Regions from separate parts of the Luteimonas sp. S4-F44 genome, predicted to be linked through region 3. Evidence: riboswitches for the same ligand, from Rfam matches in the RefSeq annotation. Region 3 holds a riboswitch; each other region holds the start of a gene.
The links. Region 3 has a riboswitch for cobalamin ahead of MNO14_RS15760 (ribonucleoside-diphosphate reductase subunit alpha). Riboswitches for the same ligand answer to the same signal wherever they lie in the genome.
Positions count from the first base shown of each region.

Region 1: another riboswitch for cobalamin. It lies ahead of metE (5-methyltetrahydropteroyltriglutamate--homocysteine S-methyltransferase); the one in region 3 lies ahead of MNO14_RS15760 (ribonucleoside-diphosphate reductase subunit alpha).
Region 2: another riboswitch for cobalamin. It lies ahead of btuB (TonB-dependent vitamin B12 receptor); the one in region 3 lies ahead of MNO14_RS15760 (ribonucleoside-diphosphate reductase subunit alpha).

Region 1 is NZ_CP093340.1:190,260-195,770, forward strand. Features, by position in the region: gene MNO14_RS00875 (hypothetical protein) at 1-206, shown strand, start outside; gene MNO14_RS00880 (LysR substrate-binding domain-containing protein) at 254-1,183, opposite strand; gene MNO14_RS00885 (NAD(P)H-dependent oxidoreductase) at 1,296-2,006, shown strand; cobalamin riboswitch at 2,025-2,257, shown strand; gene metE (5-methyltetrahydropteroyltriglutamate--homocysteine S-methyltransferase) at 2,467-4,785, shown strand; gene MNO14_RS00895 (FecR domain-containing protein) at 4,819-5,136, opposite strand.
Region 2 is NZ_CP093340.1:1,620,517-1,626,027, forward strand. Features, by position in the region: gene lldR (transcriptional regulator LldR) at 1-12, opposite strand, end outside; gene btuB (TonB-dependent vitamin B12 receptor) at 480-2,351, opposite strand; cobalamin riboswitch at 2,484-2,703, opposite strand; gene MNO14_RS07345 (TfoX/Sxy family protein) at 2,724-3,080, opposite strand; gene MNO14_RS07350 (GAF domain-containing protein) at 3,077-3,559, opposite strand; gene bioD (dethiobiotin synthase) at 3,632-4,333, shown strand; gene MNO14_RS07360 (efflux RND transporter permease subunit) at 4,383-5,511, opposite strand, start outside.
Region 3 is NZ_CP093340.1:3,492,578-3,498,088, forward strand. Features, by position in the region: gene MNO14_RS15750 (M14 family zinc carboxypeptidase) at 1-875, shown strand, start outside; gene MNO14_RS15755 (LysR substrate-binding domain-containing protein) at 1,011-2,027, shown strand; cobalamin riboswitch at 2,165-2,369, shown strand; gene MNO14_RS15760 (ribonucleoside-diphosphate reductase subunit alpha) at 2,494-4,977, shown strand; gene MNO14_RS15765 (ribonucleotide-diphosphate reductase subunit beta) at 5,206-5,511, shown strand, end outside.

The DNA.
Region 1 (5,511 bases), 380 kb from region 3:
GCGAGATCCATATGAATTCGCTCCCGGGTGCAGTCATTGAAGGGGTGGACGATTCGATGGTCACGGCGTCTTCGGGGGCTGCCTATCGGGTGAGGCGGGAGTTCGCGAAATTCTTTGAAGACGACAAGCGCATCGTGCAGTCCGAGGCCGGCGCCGCGGTGATCAAGCGCTGCGAGGCGGTGCTCGGTCTTACGTGGAACAGCTGACGTCACCGATCCCAGTCAGAGCGGCCGACTGACTCATGCGGCTGCGCTTACGCAACCACGTCGAAGCGCGCGGCGTGACGGGCCAGGAACGCGTCGGCTTCGGCGCGCAGCCAGGTACCGACGGCGGCGACGGCCGGCGTGTGTGCGGTACCGGGTGCGGCCAGCAGCCGGAAGTCGTGGCCGTCGAGTGCAGGGCCGAACGGGATCTGCAGCACGCCGTCTTCCAGCGCGTCGGCGACCAGGGCGACGCTCGCCAGTGCGATGCCCTGACCGGCGATCGCGGCCTGGATCGCATGCGCTTCGTCCGAGAACCCGAGTTCGCCGCCGTGCGTATCCGGCAGGCCGGCGGCGCGGCACCAGCGCGGCCAGTCGGGGGTGTGGGCGTCCTGTAATCGCCAGGCGTAACGCAGCCGCGGCACGGTTGCCAGCGCGCGTGTGCCGGCCAGCGCCAGGCTGGGGGCGCAGACCGGAATGAACCGTCCGGGCAGCAGCGGCCAGGCCTCGACCTGTGGACCCGGTACGGGGCCGTAGCGGATCGCCAGGTCCGCGCCGCCGGCGGCCAACCGGACCGGGTCGTCGGCCGCGTGCAGGTGCAGGTCGATCTCGGGCGCCGCGGCGGCGAGCGCGGGCAGGCGCGGCAGCAGCCAGCGTGCGGCGAAGCCTCGGGTCGTGCTCAGCGTTACGGCGGGCCGGCGCGTCTGCCGTTGCAGGTCGGCGACGGCGGCGGCGATGCCGTCGAAGCCGCCACGCACGCTCGGGTACAGGCGTTGCCCGGCTTCGGTCAGCCGCACCTGACGCACCTGTCGTGCGAACAGCCGCAGGCCCAGCCAGTCTTCGAGCTGGCGGATGCGATGACTGACGGCCGTGGGCGTCAGCGACAACTCCTCGGCCGCGGCCTTGAAGCTCTGTCGCCGCGCGGCGGCCTCGAACGCGCGCAGCGCGCTCAGCGGGGGCAGACGGGCGGGACGCGTGTGCATGAGCGCAATTCATCCATTGGACGAGAAAACATCGTTTGTCGGGGTTCCGGTTGGCGCCAATCATGCCGGTGTGCCTCGGCGCGCATTCTCTCCCATGTTCGACAGGTGAATCATGCTCAGCTTACTCCATCTCGATGGCAGTGCCCGTCCCGGTTGCTCGGGCGAGGTCCCGCACGGCTCCCACACCCGCCGGCTCGGCGCCCGCTTCGTCGCGCGCTGGCGGCAGCGCCGCCCTGGCGATCGCATCGTCTATCGCGATCTCGGCCTGACGCCGCCGACGCATGTCGACGGTCACTGGATCCATGCCGCGTTCACGCCGCCGGCGCAACGCGCGCCGTGGATGATCGAGCGACTGGCGCAGAGCGATGCGCTGATCGACGAACTGCTCGACAGCCCGCTCGTGGTGATGGGGGTGCCGATGTACAACTTCGGCATGCCGGCGCCGGTCAAGGCCTGGATCGACAACATCGTGCGCGTGGGCCGCACCTTCGGTTTCGATCGCGCGCGCACCGGCGCGCCGTACTGGCCGATGCTCGCCGATCAGGGCCGCCGCGCCGTGCTGCTGGGCGCGCGCGGCGATCACGGCTATGACCCCGGCGGTCGCAACGCCGGCGACAACCTGGTCGAGCAGGGCGTCATGACGCCGTTGCGCTACATGGGCATCACCGCGTTCGACCGGGTCGCGGTGGAGTACGACGAGTTCGCCGATGCCCGGCTGGCGGCGTCGATCGCGTGCGCCGAGGCCGCGGTCGATGCGCTGGTCGATCGCCTGGCCGATGAGGCCGATGCGCGGGAGACGGCCGCCGAGGCGATGCCCGCTTGACCGCCCGTGCGGTCGGGGCTACCGTGTCGCCGCCAAGGTTCATCTCTTCATGCGAATGAAGCGATGATTAAAAGGGAAGCCGGTGCGCCGCGATGCGGCAATTCCGGCGCTGCCCCGCAGCGGTAATTGGAAACGACCCCCGTCAATGCACTGGCGCCCGTCCGGGCCGGGAAGCGACGGACAGTAGGCCCGCCACCTCGCAGGTGGCCCGTCCATGAGCCCGAAGACCTGCCTTGGCCGTCCGCGTCGACAGGTGCGGACGTACGACCTGGGGCCTCCGCGGGGAGGTGCACGGGCATCGCGCCGCGCATGTCGCGGCCGGTCCCGCACGTCCGCACGCAGGCCCCGGTTCGCCCGAGGGGGCGAAGGTCGGCCGTGTGGCAGGCGGGCGCGCGCAGGCGCGGCGCACACCATGCGGACCCTTCGTTCCTCAATCCCACGCATTGAGGACGCATCCACCATGACCGGCATCACCAATCTCGGATTTCCCCGCATCGGCCGCAAACGCGAGCTCAAGCGCGCTGTCGAACGTCATTGGCGCGGCGAGGCCGACGCCGCGCAGTTACAGGCAGTGGCGCGCGAACTGCGCCTGCGCCATTGGCGCCTGCAGCGCGAGGCTGGTGTCGCCACGCCGCCGAGCAACGACTTCTCGCTCTACGACCAGGTCCTTGATGCCGCGTTTGGCGTCGACGCCATCCCCGAGCGCTACCGCGCGCTGGCCGATGCCGATCCGCTGGCGGGTTACTTCGCACTGGCGCGGGGTCATCAGCAGGACGGCATCGACCTGCATGCGCTGGAGATGACCAAGTGGTTCGACACCAACTACCACTACCTGGTCCCCGAACTGCAGGCCGGCCAGCGCTTCGCACTGCGTGACGACAAGCCGGTGCGCGAATACCTGGAAGCCAAGGCCGAAGGCATCGAGACCCGGCCGGTGCTGCTCGGCCCGGTCACGCTGCTGTGGCTGTCGAAGACTGTTGACGGCAGCGATCGTTTCGCGCTGCTCGATGCGCTGCTGCCGGTGTACGCCGAGTTGCTGGCGCGGCTGCAGGCCGCCGGCGCGGCCTGGGTGCAGATCGACGAGCCGGCGCTGGTGCTCGACCTCGATCCGGCGGTGCGTGCGGCCTATAGCCGTGCCTACGCGGCGCTTGCCGAGGGCGCGCGGCCGAAGCTGCTGCTGACGACCTACTTCGGGCCGCTCGACGACAACCTGGCGCTGGCCGCGTCCTTGCCGGTCGACGGCCTGCATGTCGATCTGGTGCGCGGGCGCGAACAGCTCGACGCGGTACTCGGTGCGTTACCGGCCGGGCGCGTGCTGTCGCTGGGGCTGGTCGATGGCCGCAACATCTGGCGCACGCGGCTCGACGACGCACTGGTGCTGGCGCGCTATGCGATCAGTGCGCGCGGCGACGATCCGGTGTGGTTGGCGCCGTCGTGTTCCCTGCTGCATGTGCCGGTGGATCTGGCGGGCGAGACGTCGCTGGATGACGAGCTGCGCAGCTGGCTGGCCTTCGCCCGGCAGAAGCTCGACGAACTGCGCCTGCTGGCCGAGGCCCTGGCCGACCCCGATGCCGCCGAGCCGGCGCTGGCGCGGGCGCGCGACGCGATCGCCGCGCGCCGCGCCTCGCCGCGTGTGCGGCGGCCCGAGGTCGCGGCGCGGGTGGCCGCGCTCGACGCGTCCGCGGCGCGCCGCAGCGCGTCCTATGCCGCGCGCCGGGTTGCGCAGGACGCGTTGCGCCCGCTGCCGCTGTGGCCCACCACCACGATCGGTTCGTTCCCGCAGACGCTCGAGGTACGGGAGGCGCGCGCCGCGCACAAGTCCGGCAAGCTGAGCCAGGCCGACTACGATGCGTTCATCGCCGAGCAGATCGCGCACTGCGTGCGTGTGCAGGAGGAGCTCGACCTGGATGTGCTGGTCCACGGTGAGTTCGAGCGCAACGACATGGTCGAGTACTTCGGCGAGCAGCTCGACGGCTTCGCGTTCACCAAAAACGGCTGGGTGCAGAGTTATGGCTCGCGCTGCGTGAAGCCGCCGGTGATCTATGGCGATGTCGCGCGTCCGGCGCCGATGACCGTGCGCTGGTCGCAGTACGCGCAGTCGCTGACCTCGCGGCCGATGAAGGGCATGCTGACCGGCCCGGTGACGGTGCTGCAGTGGTCGTTCGTGCGCGACGACCAGTCGCGCGCCGACACCTGCCGGCAGATCGCGCTGGCGTTGCGTGACGAGGTGACCGACCTGGAGGCCGCCGGCATCGGCGTGATCCAGATCGACGAACCGGCGCTGCGCGAGGGGCTGCCGCTGCGCCGCGCCGACTGGGCGGGGTACCTGGATTGGGCAGTCGAAAGCTTCCGCATCAGCGCGTCGGGCGTGGCCGACACCACCCAGATCCACACCCACATGTGCTACTCGGAGTTCAACGACATCATCGAGGCGGTCGCGGCGATGGACGCCGACGTGATCTCGATCGAGACCTCGCGCTCGCGCATGGAACTGCTCGAGGCCTTCGTCCGGTTCCGCTATCCCAACGGCATCGGCCCAGGCGTCTACGACATCCATTCCCCGCGCGTGCCCGATGTCGAAGAGATGACCGCGTTGCTGCGCCGGGCGGCCGAGTCGATCCCGGTCGCCCAGTTGTGGGTCAATCCCGATTGCGGGCTCAAGACCCGCGGTTGGCCGGAAACGCGCGCGGCGCTGGCGGCGCTGGTGGCGGCCGCGCGTACGCTGCGTGCGCAAGCGCAGCGCAGCCAGGCCGAGCCGGTTGCGGCGGTGACCGCCTAGCCTGCGGGTCGAGGCCGGGTGCCGCGATCGTCGTCAGTGCTGGGCGACGGCGTGGCGCCCGGTCTGGCCGGGCGCGTGGCTGGCGTGGCGGTCCGGGTCGTGGCGCAGGCGCAGGCGGCCCGGCGTGCTGGCGTCGGCCACGATCGGGTAGGCCTCGCACAGCGCACCGACGAAGGCCAGCGGCGCATCGCTGCGGAACACGCCGGTCACCCGCAGTGCCTGCAGCGCCGCGTCCTCGATGACGATGCGCTCGTGGCTGTAGCGGTTGAACTCGGCCACGACCTCGGCCAGCGTCGCATCCTCGAACACCAGCCGGCCCGACAGCCAGGCCGGTGCGGCGGGCTTGCGCAAGCTGCCGATCTGAGGCGCGTCGAGGTCGCGGCTGAGCCGCGCGGTCGTGGTCTAGGAATATCGTGCGCTCGCGCGGCCGGCAGGCCTCGCGCAGCCGGGTGTCGGTGTTGAGGTGATGCGGGTCTTGTGTTCGAGCGTCATCTCGCGGCGCTCGCAGACGCCGGTGGCGCAGACGCACTCGGCCGGCGTCACGGCTTCCACAAACGCGAAAACCGCGACCACACCTTCTGGGCCGGCGTCACTTTCTGGCAGGCCAACCTCCTCGACGACTAATACCGGACAGCGTGCAAATCCTCATATGACGGCGAGCGACGCTCTAATGGCGTCGCTCGCCGTCGCAAAGGCGTTGTCACTGGCACGCCATCGCTAGGAGGC
Region 2 (5,511 bases), 1.8 Mb from region 3:
GGGAAGGCGCATCCGGGACTCCATGTCAGTTCGCTTGCAACGTGCTGGCCGGCCAGGCATCGCCGCGTTCGCGCCGGCGATTCGAGATCGAATTGGTACGACCAAATTAAATACGATGGGCCGGCGATGTGCGACGAGTGTAACGAAACGAGCGCATTTATCGTCAAGACGACCAAAGTCTCAGATCATTGGTCACACCAATACATCGCGAGTCGATGTTCGCAGTGGACGCGCGGGGCGAGCGTACGGTCGGTGACGCCCTCGAAACCGCGCCGCCGCCCGTCGAGACGCGTTTGCATAGTCGAGCTGGCAGGGGGGCGCGACCAGCCGTGTGCTCATGCCGCTCGACGCGCCTACGACGAAGACGTCGCATTGCCTGTCCGTGCCGAGGTGTTGACGCCCGATGGTCTCGCCGATGCCGGGCGATGCGGCCAAGTCGCGGTCGGTGCAGGGGCATCCTGACCGCGACCGGCGCCGCGTCAGCGTGCGGACGGTTGCCAGCGCAGGGCCAGCCCGTACTCGCGCCCGGGCTGGCGATACCACGCCACCGTCTCGTAGTCCTTGTCGAGCAGGTTGGTCGCCCTTGCTTCGAGCGTCCAGGCCGGTGCGAACGCCCACGCCGCGCGCAGGTCGAGCGTGCCGTAGCCGCCGACGCGGAGCGTGTTGGCGGGATTGTCGTAGCGGCTGCCGGCGCCGCGCAGCGTGGTGCCGATGCGGAAGTCGCCGACGCTGCGGTCGATGTCGAGCCGGCCACTGTTGCGCGCGCGTCGGGCGAGCAGGTTGTCGCGGTAGGCGCCTTCGCTGCGGTCGCGCGGGTCGACGTGGCTCAACTCGGTCGACAGGTCCCAGCCGGCGAGGGTGGTCGCGAACGTCAGCTCGGCGCCACGGATGCGGGCTTCGTCGATGTTGCTGCCGCGACCGACATAGTCCGGCGGCAGATAGACGAACACGATCAGGTCGTCGATGCGGCTTTCGAAGACGTCGAACGACCAGCGCCACTGGGTCGCCTGCTGCGCGATCCCGAGGTTCATGCTCTTGGCGCGTTCCGGCTTCAGGTCCGGGCTCTCGGAGCCGGGGTAGTACAGGTCGTTGAAGGTCGGGGCCTTGAAGCCGGTGCCGGCGCTGGCGGTGACGCGGAAGCCGTGGGCCAGGTCCATGCCCCAGCCCAGGCTGCCGGTGCCGTGACCGCCGAACTGTTCGTTGTCGTCGTGGCGCAGGCTCGCCTGCAGGCGATGCGCACCGAAGCGACCGCGGTACTCGACGAACGTCGCGTAGTTGTCGCGCGCGGTCACCGCGTAGCGGGTGTCGCTGTCGACCTCGTCAGCCTGCCAGTCGAAGCCCAGGCTCAGGCTCTGGGTTGGCGCCAGACCGAAGTCGGCCTGCACCGAGGCGGTGTCGCGGCGGGTGTCGATGCGGCCAACATCGCTGCGCGTGCCAGTGTCGGCATCGCGGAAGTAGGTGCTCGACTTGTCGTAGGCGCGGCCGGCCTGCGCGGTTAGGCGCACGACGTCGGAAGGCGCATAGACCAGCGTCCCGCCCGCCACTTGCTGCACGGTGTCGGCCTCGTTGCCACCGAAGAGGCTGCCGTCGTACTGGTTGAACGCGTCGGCATGCAGCGCATGGCCTTCCAGGCGCAGCGCGTCGGTCAACTGCACACCGGCGCGCAGGTTCAGCGAACGGTTGCGGTAGCCGTCGCGGTCGGGCTCGTCGACGAAGCAGCCCTGGAACAGCGCCGCCGAGCCGCGGCAGGCATCGATGCCGTCGGTGCGCTGGAACGCCGCATCGACGCCGAACCAGCCCCGCCCGCTGCGGCCGCCGATGCCGGCGCTGGCTTCGCGCAGGCCGTGGCTGCCGGCACCGATCCGCGCGTGCGGCGAGATCGCACCCTCGTGGCGGCGGGTGAAGATCTGGATGACGCCGCCGATCGCCTCCGAGCCGTAGAGGCTCGAACGCGGGCCGCGCACGATTTCCACGCGCTCGATCTGGTCGACCGGCAGGTCCTGGATTGCTGGCATGCCGGCGGTCGCGCTGCCGATGCGCACGCCATCAACGAGCACCAACACATGGTCGGATTCAGCGCCGCGCAGGAAGATCGAGGTCAGCTTGCCCGGGCCGCCGCTGTTGCCGATCTGGATGCCGGCGCGGCCGCGCAGCAGTTCCGGCAGGTCGCGCGCCTGACTGCGTTCGATCTCGTCGCGGTCGATGATCTGCGCCGGCACGAGGCTGTCGGCCAGCGCGGTCTGGGTCCGGTTGGCGGTGACGAGCACGGCATCGAGTTCGCCGGGGGCGGCGAGCGCTGACGGAGCGAGCAGGGCAGTGGCGATCGCCATGGTCAGGGTGCGGAACGGCATTGCGGTCTCCTTACGCGCGCGCATCAAACGCGCGTCGGGCGGGCTGGCGAAGATCGCGGGAACGGGCGCGCACGGACCGCCGTCCAGGCGCAGGAAACGCCCGGAACGTCGTCGCAATGCCCGCCGCATCGCAATCAAGTGGAACTTCGAGGCCGGTCTCCGGACTTGCGCGTGGGCGTTCTGAGCCCAAGCGTCGCGCCTTCCCGTGCGCAGGGCACAGTGGCGAGAAGCGACGCTTGCACACGCTTACCGTTGCGGGGGCAGTGCCGGAATGGGGTCGCCTCGCAGCGCCCGTCACCGGCTTCCCGTTTCAACCCGGACAGGCCGGGTCACCGCGAAGCAGGCGCGATTGTACGCCAGCGCTTCGCCGGTTCAGCGCTCGGTAGTGTCCGGCATCGCGTCGTCGCGATCGCCCGCGTCGTGCAGGATCGTGGTGACTGGGCCGGCCGCGGTCCGTGCGCGCGTGTCGGGCAATTGCGCGGTCGCCGCCTCGGCGGCCTCGGCCAGTTGCAGGCGACGCGCCTCGGGCACGTCCTGCCAGTGGCAATCCAGCAGCGCGCCCTCGATCGAGTACAGCAGGTTGAGGCTGGGCCGAAAGCCCGCCCGGCGCACGCGCACGAAGGCCTCGACCGCGCCCGCCGCCTCGAGATCCTCGCGCGTCCGCAGCCCCACCTGCCGCAGCCACGCCGCCGACCTTGGGCCCAGGTTGCGCAGCTTCGGCGCGCTCAACGTGCGTGCTCGACGTAGAGCTGCGCGAGCGCTTCGAGCCCGGCCTGATCGTCGGCGTCGAACCGGGCCGGCAGTGGACTGTCGAGATCGAAGACGCCGATCAGGCGGTCGCCGGCGACCAGCGGCACGACAACTTCGGATCGCGACGCGGCATCGCAGGCGATGTGACCGGGAAACGCATGCACGTCGTCGATGCGCTGGGTCTGCCGGGTGCGCGCCGCGGCGCCGCACACGCCTTTGTCGAGCGGAATACGCACACAGGCCGGCAGGCCCTGGAACGGCCCGACGACCAGTTCGGTGCCGTCATAGAAATAGAAACCGACCCAGTTGAGGTGCGGCAGCGCGTGATAGACCAGCGCCGAAAGGTTCGCGGCGTTGGCGATGGGGTCGGATTCGCCGTGCAGCAGGGCGCGGGCCTGCGCCGCGAGCGCGGCATACTGGTCGGCCTTGCTGCCGCTCAGAGGTGTGGAAGTGAACATGTCGCGCAGTGTAGCAGCGGGGTCGCGCCCGCCCCGCCGCGTCGTCGCAGGCGTCTCGACCGGCGTGCCGGCATGAGCGCGCGCACGTGTCTGGTCACCGGGACCGATACCGGCATCGGCAAGACCCACGCCAGCGTGGCGTTGCTGCAGGCCTTGCGCGCCGACGGCCGCCGCGCGGTCGGCATGAAGCCGGTCGCCAGCGGCTGCGATTGGCAGGACGGCGGCTGGCGCAACGAGGATGCGCTGGCGCTGCAGGCCGCCAGCCGGCCCCGGCCGGCGTACGCCGACGTCAACCCGGTGGCACTGCCCGAAGCGACCGCGCCGACCCTGGCCGCGCGCGCGGCCGGCGTGGTCGTCGAGGCCGGCCTGCTGCACGCGGCGCACGCGCGGCTGGCCGCCACGGCCGACGTGGTGCTGGTCGAGGGCGCCGGCGGCTGGGCCGCGCCGCTGGCCGAGGACATCGAGCATGCGGACCTGGCGCAGTGGCTGGGCGGCGCGGTGGTGCTGGTGGTCGGGCTCCGGCTCGGCTGCCTGAGCCATGCCCGGCTGACCGCACGCGCAATCGCGGCCGACGGCTGCCGGCTCGTGGGCTGGGTCGGCAACCGGATCGATCCGGAGTTCTCGCGCGCCGACGACTATCTCGGCCTGCTCGCCGACGCATTGCCTGCGCCGTGCCTGGGGGTATTGCCGTTCGTCGGCGACGGGGGCGGCCCCGAGACCGGCGCCCTGGTGCTCGATCCGGCCTGGATCGACGCGCTGCCGCGTCGATCATGATCAAAGGGTGGGTGGCACCCGCGGCACGAGCCGCGGATGCCAGGTGGACTCAATGCCCCTGCGGCACCGGTGTTGCTGCATCGCCGTCGCGCCCATCGGCGTCGGTGGCGGCGGCCGCGTCGCGGTCATGGCTGTGGTCGCGCGCCAGCAGCAGGTAGAACGCCGGCAGCACGAACAGCGTGAACGCGGTGCCGATCGACATGCCGGCAGCGATCACCAGCCCCATCGAGAAGCGCGCCGCCGCGCCCGGACCGCTGGCGATCAGCAAGGGCACCATCGCAAACACCAGCGCGGCAGTCGTCATCAGCACCGGCCGCAGGCGGATCGCGGCGGCCTGCTCGATCGCCTCGGTCTTGATCAGCCCCTCGTTGATCTGCAGCTTGTTGGCGAACTCCACGATCAGGATGCCGTGCTTGGAGATCACGCCCACGAGGGTGACCAGACCCACCTGCGTGTAGATGTTGATCGACATGCCGGGGAAGGCCTCGATGCCGGCGAACTGCAGGATGCCCGACACCAGGGCCAGCGCATTGAGCACCAGCAGCGCGCCGCTGATCGCCATCGGCACGGTGATCAGCATGATCAGCGCGTCGCGGAAACTCTCGAACTGCGCGGCCAGCACCAGGAAGATGATCACCAACGCGAATGCCAGCGTGATCAGCATCGTCGTGCCTTCCTGCTTGAACTGCCGCGACTCGCCGGCATAGTCCACGCTGTAGCCCTGCGGCAGCACGTCGGCAGCAATCTCGTCGAGCACCCGCAGCGCCTCGCCCTTGGTCACGCCCGGCCGCGGCGCGAAGGTGATGCCCACTGCATTGAGCTGCTGGAAGCGCTTGAGCGACTGCGGCTGCGCACTTTCCTTGAATGAGACCACCGTCGAGAGCGGGATCAGTTCGCCGCTGCGGGTCCGGGTGTAGTAGTTGCCGAGCTGTTCGGCGTTGAGCCGGTCGGCGCGCTGCACCTGCGGGATCACGCGGTAGGAACGGTTCTGCATCGCGAAGCGGTTGACGTAGCCGCCGGCGAGCAGGGCGCTCATGTCGGCCGCCAGCGTGCGCATGTCGATGCCCAGCAGCGCCGCTTTATCGCGGTCGATCTGCACTTCCACACGCGGCTTGTCAATCTTCAGGTCCTTGTCCAGGAAAATGAAGCGTCGGCTCTGCTGCGCACGCGCGACGACT
Region 3 (5,511 bases):
CCGGCCAGACGCTGGCGGCCGAGGCGCTGCATGCGGCGGTCGATGCCGCCACGCGCGAGGCCGGGGTGCGCGCGCATGCGTTGTCGACCGGGCAGAGCGTGGCCGGCATCGACCTGGGCAGCGACAGCGTGCGTCCGCTGCGCAAGCCCAGGGTCGCGCTGGTCATGGGCCAGGGCGTCAACGCGACCGAGATCGGCTCGACCTGGTTCGCGCTGAGCGAGCAGTTGCGCTGGCCGGCGACCCGGCTCGACCCGACCCAGCTCGCGCGCGCGCCGCTGGGCAACTACACCAGCCTCGTGCTGGCCGGCGGCAACTACGAGGACTGGAGCGAGGCGACGGTCGAGGCGCTGCGCGGCTGGGTCCGTGCCGGCGGTTCGCTGGTGACCTTCGGCAGCGCCTCGCAGTGGGCGATCGATCACAAGCTCGCCGACGGCCTGGGCCAGGCCCCGGCCCGCGACGAGGACGACACCGCGCGCGCGGACTTCGGCGACCGCCGCGACCTGCTGGCCGAGGACCGCATCTCCGGCAACCTGGTCTCGGCCGATGCCGACATCAGCCATCCGCTGGCCTTCGGCGTGCCGCGCCGCGCGCTCTTCGTCAACAAGGAGAGCGCGGTGGTCCTGCCACCGGCGCGCGACCGCTTCTCCACGGTCGTGCGCATCGACGACGCGCCGTTGGTCAACGGCTATGTCTCGGTGCGCAACCGCGCCCGGCTCGGCGGCGCGCCGTGGGCGGTCGTCGCCGCGACCGGGCGCGGGAACGTCGTGCTGTTCGCCGACGACCCGGCGCACCGCAAGTACTGGCACGGCACCGAACGGCTGTTGCTCAACGCGTTGCTGCTGTCCGACCAGTTGGTGCCGGCCGGGCGTCGCTAGCCGCCGACGATGGCCGCGACCTGGCTGCGTCGCCGGATCGCGGCACACAGTGTTGTCGCCCGCGGGACATGCCGGTCGCGTCCGTGGGCGACCATGCGCTGCCACGACATTCCCGCCGTCGGCACGGGCCTGGCCATGACCCTCACCCAACTGCGCAGCTTCGTCGCCATCGTCGAATGCGGCCACAACATCACCCTGGCCGCCCGCCGCCTGCACGCGACGCAGTCGGGCCTGTCCAAACAGCTCGCGCAATTGGAGAACTCGCTCGGCTTCCTGCTGTTCACCCGCCGCCAGCGCGCGCTCGCCGCGCTGACCGACGAGGGCCGGCAGGTGCTCGCGCACGCCCGCCGCCTGCTGGCCGAGGCCGGCAACATCCAGGCGCTGGCCGACAACCTGCGCCGCGAGGCGCAGGGCCTGCTGCGCATCGCCACCACCCACACCCAGGCCCGCCACGCGCTGCCGCCGGCGCTGCAGGCGCTCAAAAACGACTGGCCCGAGGTCGCGGTGCACGTGGTGCCTGGGGGCGATGCCGAGTCGCTGCGGCTGCTGGCCGAACACCATGCCGACCTGGCGATCCTCAGCGGCACCGGCGCCCCACCGCCGGGCCTGGTGGCGATTCCGCTGTACCGGTGGGGCCGGCGGGTGCTGGTGCCGGCCGGCCACCCGCTGACGGCATTGCCGCGCCCGATCGGCCTGCGCGACCTGGCCGGCGTGCCGCTGGTGAGCTACGAATCGAGCCGGCAGCCCGCCTCGTCGCTGCAACGCGCGTTCGCCGCTGCCGACCTGCGCGCCGACCTCGCGGTGACCGCGCGCGACGGCGCGCTGATCCGGACCTACGTCCACGCCGGCCTGGGGGTCGGGATCGTCGACGAGATGGGCGCCGACCTCGACGACGGCCTGGTCGCGCCGCCGGTCGAGGACGGCCTGCTGCCCGAATGCATCACCTGGGTGCTGCTGCGCCGCGACCGGGTCCTGCGCGACTTCGGCTTCGCGTTGGTCCAGGCGCTGGCGCCGCATTACGCTGCGGTCGATCTGCGCCGACTGCTCGACCACGACCAGCCGCTGCCGATTCCGGCCCCCGACTGGCGCCGCTGGTCGCGTGCGACCGCCGCTGTCCAGCGCGCGCGGACGGCGGTCGCCGTAGCTGAATAGGCGTCTGGCGGGGTTGCCTGGCGCAGCCGGATCTGCATCGCCCCGCACCCGGCGGCCGCCCGAGGCCGCACGATTCCCGGCCTGACGCGGCTCCGGGTGCCCGCCCCACATTTAGCGTTGACGCTGCCCGACCACCCCACTATCTTGGGCCCGTCGGTTCCGCAGCCACAACGTCTGTGGATGAAAAACGGGACACCGGTGACGCCCCACGCCAGTCCGGTGCTGCCCCGCAGCGGTAATTGGGAACGTCCCACCCGCCACCGGAGCGATTCGGTACGCGGCGGGACGAAGGCGCCGCCTTCGCCCATGAGTCCGTACCCTGCCGACAGCCGCGCGAAAGCACGACGCGCGGTTTGCGGCTGTGGACGCTCCGTACAGGGGCGGGTCGTCCGCAGCCACCGGACCCGACGCGGGCGGGCCGGGGCGTGCGCGAATGCACTGGACACCAAAAGAAGAGAGAGGACGCATGACCAGCCACGACACCATCTCGACCGCCCCTTCGACGCCCGCAGACGCGCCCCCGACCCCGATCGCCTCCCCCACCCCTGTGGCGCCGTCCGCCGTCGACGCCGACGACGTGGTGCCGCCGCCCCCGAGCGCTGCCATGCATACCGCAACTGCTGAAACCCCTGACGTCGACACCGACGTCTCCACCTGGATCACCAAGGAAGCCGGCAACCGCCGGATCCCGTACGACCGCGCGCGCCTGGAGCGCAGCATCGACCGCGTCCACGGCGAGTTCCCGCAACTCGATATCGTCGACTACAAGCGCAGCGTGTTCGGTTTCGTCGAACGCAAGGACGCGGTCAACGCCGACGACCTGGTTGACCACCTGATCCGCGAGGCCGAGGCCCGCGTCGACGTCACCGCACCGGAGTGGGAGTTCTTCGCCGCTCGCCTGTACCTCCACCGCCTGTACAAGCGCGCCAGCCGCAACCGCTTCTACGACGCCGAGCAGAAGTACGGCTCCTATGTCGGCCTGCAGGAGTCGCTGGCCGACCGCAATATCTATTCCAACGACATCCTGCGCGCCTACTCCAAGGAGGAACTGCAGGAAGCCGGACGCATGATCGAGCCCGAGCGCGACAAGCTGTTCGCCTACAACGGCCTGTATCTGCTGGCCACGCGCTATCTGGCCACCGACACCTCGCGCGCCGTGTTCGAACTGCCGCAGGAGCGCTGGCTCACCATCGCGCTGTATCTGATGCAGAACGAGACCCGCGGCGGCCGCGAGCGCCGCATGCAGCTCGTCGGCGAGGCCTACTGGGCGCTGTCGAATCTGTACATGACCGTGGCGACGCCGACGCTGCAGAACGCCGGCAAGGTCGGCGGCCAGCTGTCGTCGTGCTTCATCGACACCGTCGACGACTCGCTGCAGGGCATCTATGACTCCAACACCGACATCGCCCGCGTCTCCAAGGGCGGCGGCGGCGTCGGTGCGTACCTGGGCTATGTGCGCTCGTCGGGCTCGGCCATCCGCGGCGTGCCCAATTCTTCGGGCGGCGTGGTGCCGTGGATCAAGCAGCTCAACAACACCGCCGTGTCGGTCGACCAGCTGGGCCAGCGCAAGGGCGCGGTCGCGGTGTACCTGGACGTGTGGCACCGCGACATCGAGGCGTTCCTGGATCTGCGCCTGAACAACGGCGATCAGCGCCTGCGCGCCCATGACGTGTTCACCTCGGTGTGCATCCCCGACGTGTTCATGGAGGCGGTCGAGCGCCGCGGCGACTGGTACCTGTTCGATCCGCACGAGGTCCATCGCGTCAAGGGCTGGTACCTGCAGGACTTCTTCGACGAAAAGAAGGGCGAGGGCACGTTCCGTAAGAAGTACGAGGAAGTCGTCCGTGACGAGCGCATCTCGCGCAAGACCGTCAAGGCGATCGAGATCTTCAAGCGGATCATGGTGTCGCAGCTCGAGACCGGCAACCCGTTCATGTTCTACCGCGATGAAGTGAACCGGAAGAACCCGAACAAGCACGTCGGCCGTGTCTATTCGTCGAACCTGTGCACCGAGATCCTGCAGAACATGAGCCCGACGAAGATGATGCAGGAGATCATCTCCGGCAATCAGATCGTTACCACCAAGCAGGCCGGCGACTTCGTCGTGTGCAACCTGTCGTCGGTGAACCTGGGTCGGGCGATCGTGCCGCAGGAAGGCCAGGGCGACTTGATCACCGACGTGCTCGAGCGGCTGATCCCGATCCAGGTGCGGATGCTCGACAACGTCATCGACCTCAACCAGCTGCCCGTCCCGCAGGCCACGATCACCAACCAGAAGTACCGCGCGATCGGCCTGGGCACGTTCGGCTGGCATCACCTGCTGGCGCAGAAGGGCATCCACTGGAACACGCCCGAGGCCGAGGACTTCAGCGACACGCTGTATGAGCGCATCAACTTCCTGACCGTACAGGCGAGCATGGAACTGGCCAAGGAAAAGGGCGCCTACTCGGTGTTCGCCGGCAGCGACTGGCACACTGGTGCCTACTTCCGCGACCGCGACTACAACTCGCCCGCGTGGCTGGAACTGGCCGCCAAGGTCGGCGTCAACGGCATGCGCAACGGTTGGCTGATGGCGGTCGCGCCGAACATGTCGACCGCGCAGATCGCGGGCTCCACCGCGTCGATCGACCCGATCTACTCGGCGTTCTACTACGAGGAGAAGAAGGATTACCGGCGTCCGGTTGCCGCCCCCGGCCTGTCGCTCGAGACCTGGCCGTTCTACGAGAAGGGCGCCTACAAGGTCGACCAGTTCGCGTCCGTGCGCCAGAACGCGCGTCGCCAGCGCCACGTCGACCAGGCGATCAGCTTCAACCTGTACGTGCCCAGCACCATCCGCGCCAGCACCCTGCTCGAGCTGCACATGACCGCCTGGCGCGAAGGCATCAAGACCACGTACTACGTGCGCTCCAACGACATCGACATCGCCGAATGCGAGTGGTGCAGTAGCTAAAGGGAACGCGATAGCGCATTCGCGCTGTCGCTCCCCACGGTTCGCCTCGCGAACCGCGGGCCCCGTTTCATTGGCTTCCACACCTCCGCGCCTTCGGCGCGCCTCCTGACTTAAACCGGGGTCAGAGTGCATTTATCCACTGACCCCGGTTCGAGAGTGCAACGAAAAAATGCACTCTGACCCCGGTTCTGCTGATCGCACGCGACACGAAACACGAGAAACGCAATCATGGCCACGACTTCTACGCCGCTCGATCGCATCAAGATCCTCGAGCCACGCCATCCCAACCGCTCGACCGGCATCATCAACGGGCGCACGTCCGGCATCCTCAACTGGAACGACATCCCGTACCCGTCGTTCTATCGCGCCTACAAGGAGCTCTCGACCAACTTCTGGATTCCAGACGAGGTCGACATGAAGAGCGACGCCAAACAGTACGGTGAGCTCTCGGCGCGCGAGAAGAACGCCTACGATTCGATCATCGGCCTGCTGGCCACGCTCGACTCGCCGCAGACGCGCTTCATCTACAACGTC